Regions from separate parts of the Cupriavidus sp. FW216-B1 genome, predicted to be linked through region 2. Evidence: riboswitches for the same ligand, from Rfam matches in the RefSeq annotation. Region 2 holds a riboswitch; the other holds the start of a gene.
What was found. A riboswitch is a leader RNA that binds a small molecule or an ion and turns the genes downstream of it on or off. The one in region 2 is predicted to bind cobalamin.
Positions count from the first base shown of each region.

Region 1 (4,470 bases), on a different contig from region 2:
CAGCGCGGTCTGGCGCGACACACGCCACTGCAGCGCGGCATCCACCACCGTGTACGAAGGCATGGCCGCGGTGTTGGCGTTGTCGGTATAGCGCCGGCCCACGTAGCGCAGGCCGCCGCCCGCCTGCCACTGCGGCGCGAAGGCCCAGGTCAGCCACAGGTTGGCGGCCTGCTGCGGCACGCCGGTCGGCACGTTGCCGTTGCGCGAGACCAGCGCGCCGTTGACGCTTTCGGCGAAGTCGTCGTAGCGGGCGCGCAGCACGGTGCCGTTGGCATCCACGCGCAGGCCGCGCGTCAGCTCGATGCTGAGCGACGCTTCCAGCCCGCGCGAGGACTGCTCGCCCACCTGCACCGACAGCGCCGGGTTGCTGGCGTCGCGCGTGAGCAGGTTCTTCTTGACGATCTGGTAGGCGGCGAAGGTCCATTCGCCGCGCCTGTTCCAGAACGCCTGCTTGACGCCGGCCTCGATCTGCCGGCCGGTGGCGAGCCGGAAGTCCTTCTGCGCGTCCGAGGTGGTGATCAGCGCGCCGAGCGGATCGGTGGCGGTGGCGTACTGCGCGTAGACCGACAGCGATGGCGTGAACTCGTAGACCGTGCCCGCGCGCCAGGTGGCGTTGTTGAAGGTGCGGGTCCAGTCGTCGCCGGTCAGCAGGTTGCCGCGCTCGAGCTGGGCATGGTCGAAGCGCACGCCGCCGATCACCGACCATTGCCGCGTGAGCTTGAGGCGGTCCTCGCCGAACAGGGCGGCCTGGGTGGTGTGGGTGCGGTAGCGCGGCGAAGTGACCACGCCCGGCGGGCTGAAGAACTGGCCCGGGTCGAACTGGTACGCGCCGACGGTGGAGGCGCCGCCATAGGGCGAGTTGTTGCTGTGGGTGAAGTTGATGCGGTTGACGTCGAAGCCCGCCGTGACCGTGTTGGCCAGGCCGAACAGCTGGCCGTCGACCTTCAGGTCGGCGCGGTCGCCGATCTGCTCCTGGTCGTGCAGGATCTCCAGGTAGTCGGTGCGGCGCACCTGCCCGGTGGCGGGCAGGTAGGTGTAGGACTCCGAGTCGCGCCAGTGGCGCTGGCTGGTGAGGTAATAGAACTGGTTGCGCACGGCCACGCGCTCGTTGGGCTGCCATTCGGCGGCCAGCCGGGTCCAGCGGTCGCGGTAGGTGATGGTGCTGTCGCCCACGTTGTAGTTCTTCGTGCGCAGCGCGGTATCCAGGCTGCCGTTGACCAGCGGCGTGCCCAGGTAGCGCATCGGGTGCTGGTCGCCGTCGTCGTAGGACAGCGTGAGGTTGAATGCCGGCGAGACGTCGAGCCGCACCGCGGCGGACACGTCCACGTCGCGCGATTCGCCGCGGTCCACCCAGCCGGCGGAGCGGCCGTAGTTGACGTTGAAGCGGTAGGACAGGTTCTCGTTGACCGCGCCGCCGCTGTCGAAGGCCGCGCGCGCGGTGCGCTGCGTGCCGCCGGTGAGCTGCAGCTCGTTGGTGATGGGGCCGCGCAGCGGCTTTTTCGGGATCACGTTGACCACGCCGCCGATGGCGCCCTCGCCGTACATCACGGAGGCCGCGCCGCGCAGCACCTCGATGCGGTCCACCGACCACGTATCAAACGGGAAGGTGACGGTGCCGGCCGCCACGTACAGGCGCGTGCCGTCGTACAGCTGCATGACCGAGCCCTGGCCCGAGAAGCCGCGCGCGGCAAGCGCCGTGCCGCCGTTGCCGGGCGCGCCGGCGGCGGTGATGCCGGTGGCGCGCGACACCGCGTCGCTCACGCGCTGGTCGCCGCGCTCGCGGATGGTCTCGCCGGACAGCACCTCGATGCTGGCCGGGGTCTCGAGCGGCGTCAGCCCCAGGCGGCTGCCGGTGCTGGCGGGTTCCGACAGCGACAGGCCCGGCGGCAGCGCGGCGCCGCTGACCACCACCGGCGGCAGCGCCGCGGCCTCTTTCTGCGCCGGGCGCGCCGGCGGGCGGCCGGCCTCGGTGTCGTCGGCGGCGCGTGCGGCGTCCGCGCCGGCACCGGCAAAGGCGCCCAGCGACAGGGCCAGCGCGCACTGGCGCGCCAGCGTGCGGCGGATGGGGATGAAGCGGAGCCGGCCGGAGGCGGGCAGCAGGCGGCGGGCAAGGCGGTGGCGCGCGGACATGGACTTTCCATCGTTGGCCGCGGGCGACCCCGCCCGCGGCAATGAACGAACCAGCCACGGACGCGCGCGCGCCGGCGCCGGGCGCATGCCCGGCGGCCTCACGCGCGGTGCCCGTCCGCAGCCGCTGTGATGGGTCGCAAGGCCGGTATCCGGGCTCGCAGGGGGATGCGCTGCCGGGTGGGCGCGTCCGGGGTGCCGCCTTCCCGCGCGTGGTTGCGCGCAGTGGCTGCCGCTGCTTGTGGGGCGCGGCGTGGCACCTTTCTACCTGCTGACCGTTGCGGGGGCAGCACAGGACTTGCCGCGGCGGGGCGGCGCACCTGTTTCCCGTTTAACCCCTGACCGCGCAACGCGGGCGGGGCACCTTCGATCCTTTTGCAACCCGGTTGCAAAAGCAGCGCGGGTGCGAGGCGGATTGTAACGGGATTTAAGTGATCCGGGGCGGTAGTTTTTACCCGGCGTGGCTGCGCCGCGAAGCCGGCGCATTGCGCCGACATGATGAATCGTGTCGTCATCGCGAGGCATCGTCCGGCATCTTTTTGGTGTTTCCGGCACCGCGCGCGGGAATACCGCATGCGGCGCTAAAGAAGGCAGGGCGTGCTCCGATATCCGGGGGAACACCGCCTGCCTTTTGCATGGCCGGTGCCCGTCCCGATAACGCGAACCTCGTCATGAACCACCTGACCCTGCGAAAAAAGCTGTGGATTCCCCTTGTGCTGGCCTGGCTCGGCCTGCTGCTGCTGACCGTGATGCACGCCTTCCAGACCCGGCAGCTGCAGATGGCCGACCGCCGCGGCGAGCTGGCCAACGTGGTCGACATGTCGCTCTCGCTGGTGCGCGACTACGCGGAGCTGGCGCGCCAGGGCAAGATGAGCGAAGCCGAGGCCAAGGCCCAGGCCACCGCCCGCATCGCCGCGCAGCGCTACGGCAAGGATGGCTACATCACCATCGTGGGCGCCGATTCGGTGCTGGTGATGCACCCGATCAACGCCAAGCTCAACGGCAAGAACATGATCGATTTCAAGGACGCGAAGGGCAAGGCGCTCTACGTCGAGATCGCCGCGCGCGGCGCCTCGCCCGAGGGCGCCGGGCACCTGGACTACTGGTGGCCCAAGCCGGGCAGCGACCAGCCCAGCCCCAAGATCGGCTACGTGGCGCGCTACAAGCCGTGGAACTGGGATCTGGTGGCGGGCACCTACATGGATGACGTGGAGGCCCAGTTCCGCTCGTCGCTGTATCAGTCGGTCGGCCTGCTGGTGCTGCTCGGCATCGTGATCTCCGGCGTGGCCACGCTGGTGATCCGCAGCATCCAGAAATCGGTGGGCGGCGAGCCCGCCGACGCGGCCGCGCTGGCCCTGCGCATGGCCTCCGGCGACCTGACCGTGCGCGCCGGCACCGCGCCGGACGACCGCGCCAGCCTGATGTACGCGATCGGCCATATGCGCGACCAGCTCGCCGGCACCGTGGGGGGCATCCAGCAGGCGGCCGATTCCATCAGCGCCGCGGCGCAGCAGATCGCCGCCGGCAACTCCGACCTGTCGGGCCGCACCGAGCAGCAGGCCGCCTCGCTGCAACAGACCGCCGCCAGCATGGAGCAGCTCACCGCCACCGTGCGCCAGAACGCCGACAACGCCGCCGAGGCCAGCCAGTACGTGGCCGACGCCGCGCAGATCGCGCAGCAGGGCGGCAGCGTGGTGAGCGAGGTGGTGGACAAGATGCGCGGCATCACCGCCAGCTCGCGCAAGATCAACGACATCATCGGCGTGATCGACGGCATCGCCTTCCAGACCAATATCCTGGCGCTCAACGCCGCGGTGGAAGCCGCGCGCGCCGGCGAGCAGGGCCGCGGCTTCGCCGTGGTGGCCGGCGAGGTGCGCAACCTCGCGCAGCGCAGCGCGAGCGCGGCCAAGGAGATCAAGACCCTGATCGTGGAATCGACGGGGCAGGTCGACAGCGGCTCGGCGCTGGTCGAGCAGGCCGGCCAGACGATGGCCGAGATCGTCAGCGCGGTGGGCCGCGTGACCGCCATCATGGACGGCATCGCCTCGGCCACGGCCGAGCAGCGCACCGGCATCGAGGAGGTCAACCGCGCGGTCTCGCAGATGGACCAGATGACGCAGCAGAACGCGGCGCTGGTGGAGCAGGCCAGCGCGGCCGCGGCCTCGCTGGAAGACCAGGCCGGCGCGCTGCACCAGGCGGTGTCCGCCTTCCGCCTGGCGGCCTGAAGCGCGCCGCGATGGCGGCGGCGGTGGCTAGAGCAGCGACTTGCCCTGTGCCAGGATCTTGTCGCAGACCTGCCTGGTGATCTGCTCCTTGAGGCCGCCGCCGCTGAGGTCGAGCTTG
Region 1 covers NZ_JBYTEL010000001.1:1,207,671-1,212,140, reverse strand. The annotation lists gene AC3WXD_RS05240 (TonB-dependent receptor) at 1-2,130, opposite strand, end outside; cobalamin riboswitch at 2,253-2,510, opposite strand; gene AC3WXD_RS05235 (methyl-accepting chemotaxis protein) at 2,799-4,352, shown strand; gene AC3WXD_RS05230 (DUF2501 domain-containing protein) at 4,380-4,470, opposite strand, start outside.
Region 1: another riboswitch for cobalamin. It lies ahead of AC3WXD_RS05240 (TonB-dependent receptor); the one in region 2 lies ahead of AC3WXD_RS30060 (TonB-dependent receptor plug domain-containing protein).

Region 2 (4,470 bases):
CGCGCGGTCCTGCCCGGTCCGCGCCCGGCCCCGTTCAGCCGCGGGAAATGGGCGCGCCGGTGCCGACATGGGCGTACTGGCGCAGCGCCTCGTCGGCGCGCTCGTTGAGCTCGCGGATGCGCGCGCGCACGGCGTCCACCGGAATCGCGCCGTCTTCCTGCTGCTTGCGCTTGAGCGAGAGCAGGTCCGAGGCGATGCTGATGGCCGCCATCACCGCCACGCGCTCCACGCCCTTGGCGGAGACGCCGCTCTTGAGGCGGGTCATCTGGTCGTCTACCAGGGCCACCGCTTCCAGCAGCGCGGCTTCGTTGTCCGGCGCGATGGCGAAGCGGTAGGACTGGCCGGCGATGCTGACTTCGACTTGCTTGTTGCTCATGCGTTTTCTCCGGGTGCCTTGGTGAGGGCGCTGTCCGCGGCCTGCGCGGCGCCGTCGCCGAGCAGGTCGAGCTGGCGGGCGTCGCTGGCGGTGGGGAGCTTGTCGAGGATCGACTGGATGCGCAACTGCGCTTCCTCGATCTTGATATTGAGCAGCTCCCGGTCGGCGGCCATCGCCTCGCGGTCGCCGCGCAGCTGGCTGGCCTCGGCCTGCAGGCGTTCGATCTCCTCGCGCAGGCGCTGGTTCTCCGCTGCCAGGGTGTCGGCGTGATGCAGCACGCGCCCGATCTTGGCGGCGAGTTGTTCGAGTTCGGTGAGCATAGAGCCTGTCATATCCGGGTTTCGGGTTCTGGGATTTTAGCCCAAGCGCTCCGCGCGCAGCCGTGGAAAGCAGCCCGGTGTGACCGGGCCAGCGCGCCGAAGTTGCATGCAACGTCGCCCAACGGGCGCCGCGGTGGCATTTCCCGCCTGCTTCCATGCATTTTCGCGCGGCCCGGGGCGGTGCGCGGGGCGTCATTGACGCTCGCGGTGAAACTGCCTACACTCGCGCACGTTCCAGGTGCTCGCAATCCTGTTCACTACAGGGTTGCAGTTCAACGGGAAACAGGGAGCCAGCCGCCGCCGCCAGGGCGCGTGCCGGGCCAACCTGTGCTGCCCCCGCAACGGTAAGCGACCGCGATCGGAAATATCGCAAGGCCGACCCATCAGCCACTGAACCGCAAGGTCCGGGAAGGCGGTCGGACTGGTGTCGCCAGCCCGGATACCGGCCTGAACGAGAGTGCGCCGCCTTCCGCAGGATGCGTGGCGCGCTTCGTCGCCAGACGGTCCGCGGGGGAACGGACCAGGCTGCTCTCTCCCTCTTCGCACCATGCGTTCATCGTCTTCCCGGCATCGCCGGCCGGCATCGCCGGCGCTTCGCCAGTCTGTTCCCGTTCTCGTTGCCGCGCGCGCGCGCCGGCCATTGTTCGCCGGCCTGCTTGCCGTGCTCGCCGCCGGCGCGCACGGCCTGGCCCAGGCCCAGCCGGCGCCCGACAGCGAACCCGCGCCGCAGCCGGCCGCGCAGCCTGCCGTTGCGCAACCGGTCGCACAACCCGCCGCGCAATCTGCCACGCAACCGGCCACGCAACCGGCCACGCAACCCGCCGCCACGCCGCTGGCCCCGGTGGTGGTGACGGCCACGCGCACCGCGCAGGCGCTGACCGAGGCGCTGCCGCACACCACCGTGGTCACGCAGCAGGACATCGTCAACTCGCAGGCGCCCGACCTGCGCACGCTGCTGCGCTCGCAGGCCGGCGTGGAATTCGCCGCCAACGGCGGCATGGGCGCCAACACCACGCTGTTCATGCGCGGCGCCAACGGCAACCAGACCCTGATCCTGATCGACGGCGTGCGCGTGTCGTCGGCCAGCAGCGGCACGGCGCAGCTGGCCAACATCCTGCCCGACCAGATCGACCACATCGAGGTGGTGCGCGGCAACGTGTCGGCGCTGTACGGCTCGGACGCCATCGGCGGCGTGGTGCAGATCTTCACCAAGACCGGCGCGGGCAAGCCGCCCGCGGCCAACGCGCAGATCGAGTACGGCAGCAACAACACGCGCCAGGCCACGGTGGGCTACGGCGGCCAGGTCGGCGACACCTCGTTCAACCTTACCGGCTCGATCTTCAAGACCGACGGTTTCTCCGCCGTCAACCCGCAGCAGCAGCCCAAGGCCAATCCCAACGACAACCCCTACGACAACAAGAGCGTGTCGGGCCAGGTCAAGCACCGCTTCACCAGCGACTGGGACGCGGGCGTCACGGCCTATTACTCCAAGAGCAAGCTGTCCTACGACAGTACCTCGGGCAAGCCGACCGACGTCTGGTGGATGGACAGCGAGCTCTACACCGTATCGGGTTTCGTCAACGGCAAGCTGGGCCGGGACTGGAGCACGCATTTCAAGGTGGCGCAGAGCGAGGACCGCAGCACCACGACCAGGAACGGCCTGTTCGACAGCCGCTTCAACACGCGCAACCGCCAGTACACCTGGCAGAACGAATACGCGCTGGCGCCCACGCACACGCTGCTGTTCGGTGCCGAGTACGCGCAGCAGGAGCTCGATTCGAGCTCCTACGCCACGCCGGTGCGCAATATCGCCTCGGTGTTCGCCGGCTACGACGGCCGCCTGGGCAAGCACCAGCTGCAGCTCAACGTGCGCAACGACCACTACTCGGACTTCGGCAGCCAGGCCAGCTACTTCGCGGGCTACGGCTACAACCTGACCGAGGCGTTCAAGCTGATCGCCAACGCCAGCAACGCCTTCCGCGCGCCCACCTTCAACGAGCTGTACTACCCCGGCTACGGCCAGCCCGGCATCCAGCCCGAGCGCGCCCGCTCGGTCGAGCTCGGCGCGCAGTACAGCACCGACGGCGCCGGCCTGCTGCGCGTGACCGCGTTCGAGACCCGCTACGACAACCTGATCGTCTCGGCGCTGCAGCCCAATGGCCTGTACCTGGCGCAGAATGTCGCCGAAGCCAAGGTGCAGGGCGTCGAGGCCTCGTGGCGCGCGCGCCTGCTGGGCACCGACGTGGGCGCCAGCGTGACCTTCCAGAACCCGCTCGACGAGCAGAACAACACCCAGTTGCTGCGCCGCGCGCGCCGCCACGCCGCCTTCGACGTGGGCCGCCAGTTCGGCGACTTCCGCCTCGGCGGCGAGTGGGTCATTTCGTCGGCGCGCCTGGACAGCGGCTCGCGCACGCTGGGCGGATACGGTATCGTCAACCTCAACGCCCGCTACAACATCGACAAGCAATGGTTCATCGCCGCCCGCGTGGAAAACCTGTTCGACAAGAACTACCAGCTCGCCTATCCCTACAACACGCAGGGGCGCGCCGGCTTTGTCACGCTGGGCTGGCGCCAGCGTTGACGGCGGCCTGAGATGCGCCGCGCGCTGGCCGTCTGGCTGATGCTCGCCGCCGCCGGCGCGGCGGTGTTCGTGCTGTCGCTGGCGGTGGGCAGCGTGCCGCTGAGCGCGGCGCAGGTGTGGCACGCGCTGGCCGGCGGCGGCGCCGACACCGCCGACACCGCCAGCGCCATCGTGCGCGAGCTGCGCCTGCCGCGCGCGGCCGCGGCCTTCGCCTGCGGCGGCCTGCTGGCGCTGACCGGCGCGCTGATGCAGGTGCTGCTGCGCAACCCGCTGGCCGAGCCCTACGTGCTGGGCGTCTCGGGCGGCGCGGCCACCGGCGCGCTCGGCGCCATGCTGATGATGTGGCCGCTGTGGACCGTGCAGGCCGGCGCCGCCGGCGGCGCGCTGTTCTCGATGCTGCTGGTGGCCACGCTGGCGCGGCGCGACCTGCTGCATCCGCAGGTGCAGGGCGGCCACCACGAGGCCGGCTCGCGCCTGCTGCTGACCGGCGTGATCCTGGCCGCGGGCTGGGGCGCGCTGATCACGCTGATCCTGAGCGTGGCGCCCGAGGCGCGCCTGCGCGGCATGCTGTTCTGGCTGACCGGCGACCTCGGCGGCACCGCCAGCTACGGTCTCGCGCTCGGCGCGCTGGCGCTGGCCGTGCTGCTGGCCATGCCGCTGGCGCGCGCGCTCAACGCCATGCTGATGGGCGAGACCGTGGCGCAGGCGCTCGGCGTGCGCGTGGGCGCGGTGCGCATGTCGGTGTTCGTGCTGGCCTCGGTGGCGATCGCGGTGGCCATCACCTCGGCCGGCTCGATCGGCTTCGTCGGGCTGGTGGTGCCGCACCTGGTGCGGCTCGCGTGGGGCAACGACCAGCGCCTGCTGCTGCCGGCCTCGGCGCTGCTGGGCGGCGCGCTGCTGATGGCGGCCGACCTGGTGGCGCGCACCGTGATCGCGCCGACGCAGTTGCCGGTGGGCGTCATCACCGCGCTGCTGGGCGTGCCGACCTTCCTCTTCCTGTTGCTGCGCAGGCCGCGCTGATGCCGATGCCAAGCTGGAACGAACCCGTCTCGAACTGTCCCGTGCTGGAATTGCAGGCCCTGCAGTTGCGCGCCGGCGCGCGCGTGCTGCTCGACGGCCTGAGCTTGTCGGTGCGGGCCGGCGAGCTGTGGTGCGTGGTCGGCCCCAACGGCGTGGGCAAGTCCACGCTGATG
Region 2 covers NZ_JBYTEL010000023.1:79,243-83,712, reverse strand. The annotation lists gene AC3WXD_RS30070 (cell division protein ZapA) at 35-376, opposite strand; gene AC3WXD_RS30065 (hypothetical protein) at 373-696, opposite strand; cobalamin riboswitch at 915-1,161, shown strand; gene AC3WXD_RS30060 (TonB-dependent receptor plug domain-containing protein) at 1,358-3,277, shown strand; gene AC3WXD_RS30055 (FecCD family ABC transporter permease) at 3,290-4,297, shown strand; gene AC3WXD_RS30050 (ABC transporter ATP-binding protein) at 4,303-4,470, shown strand, end outside.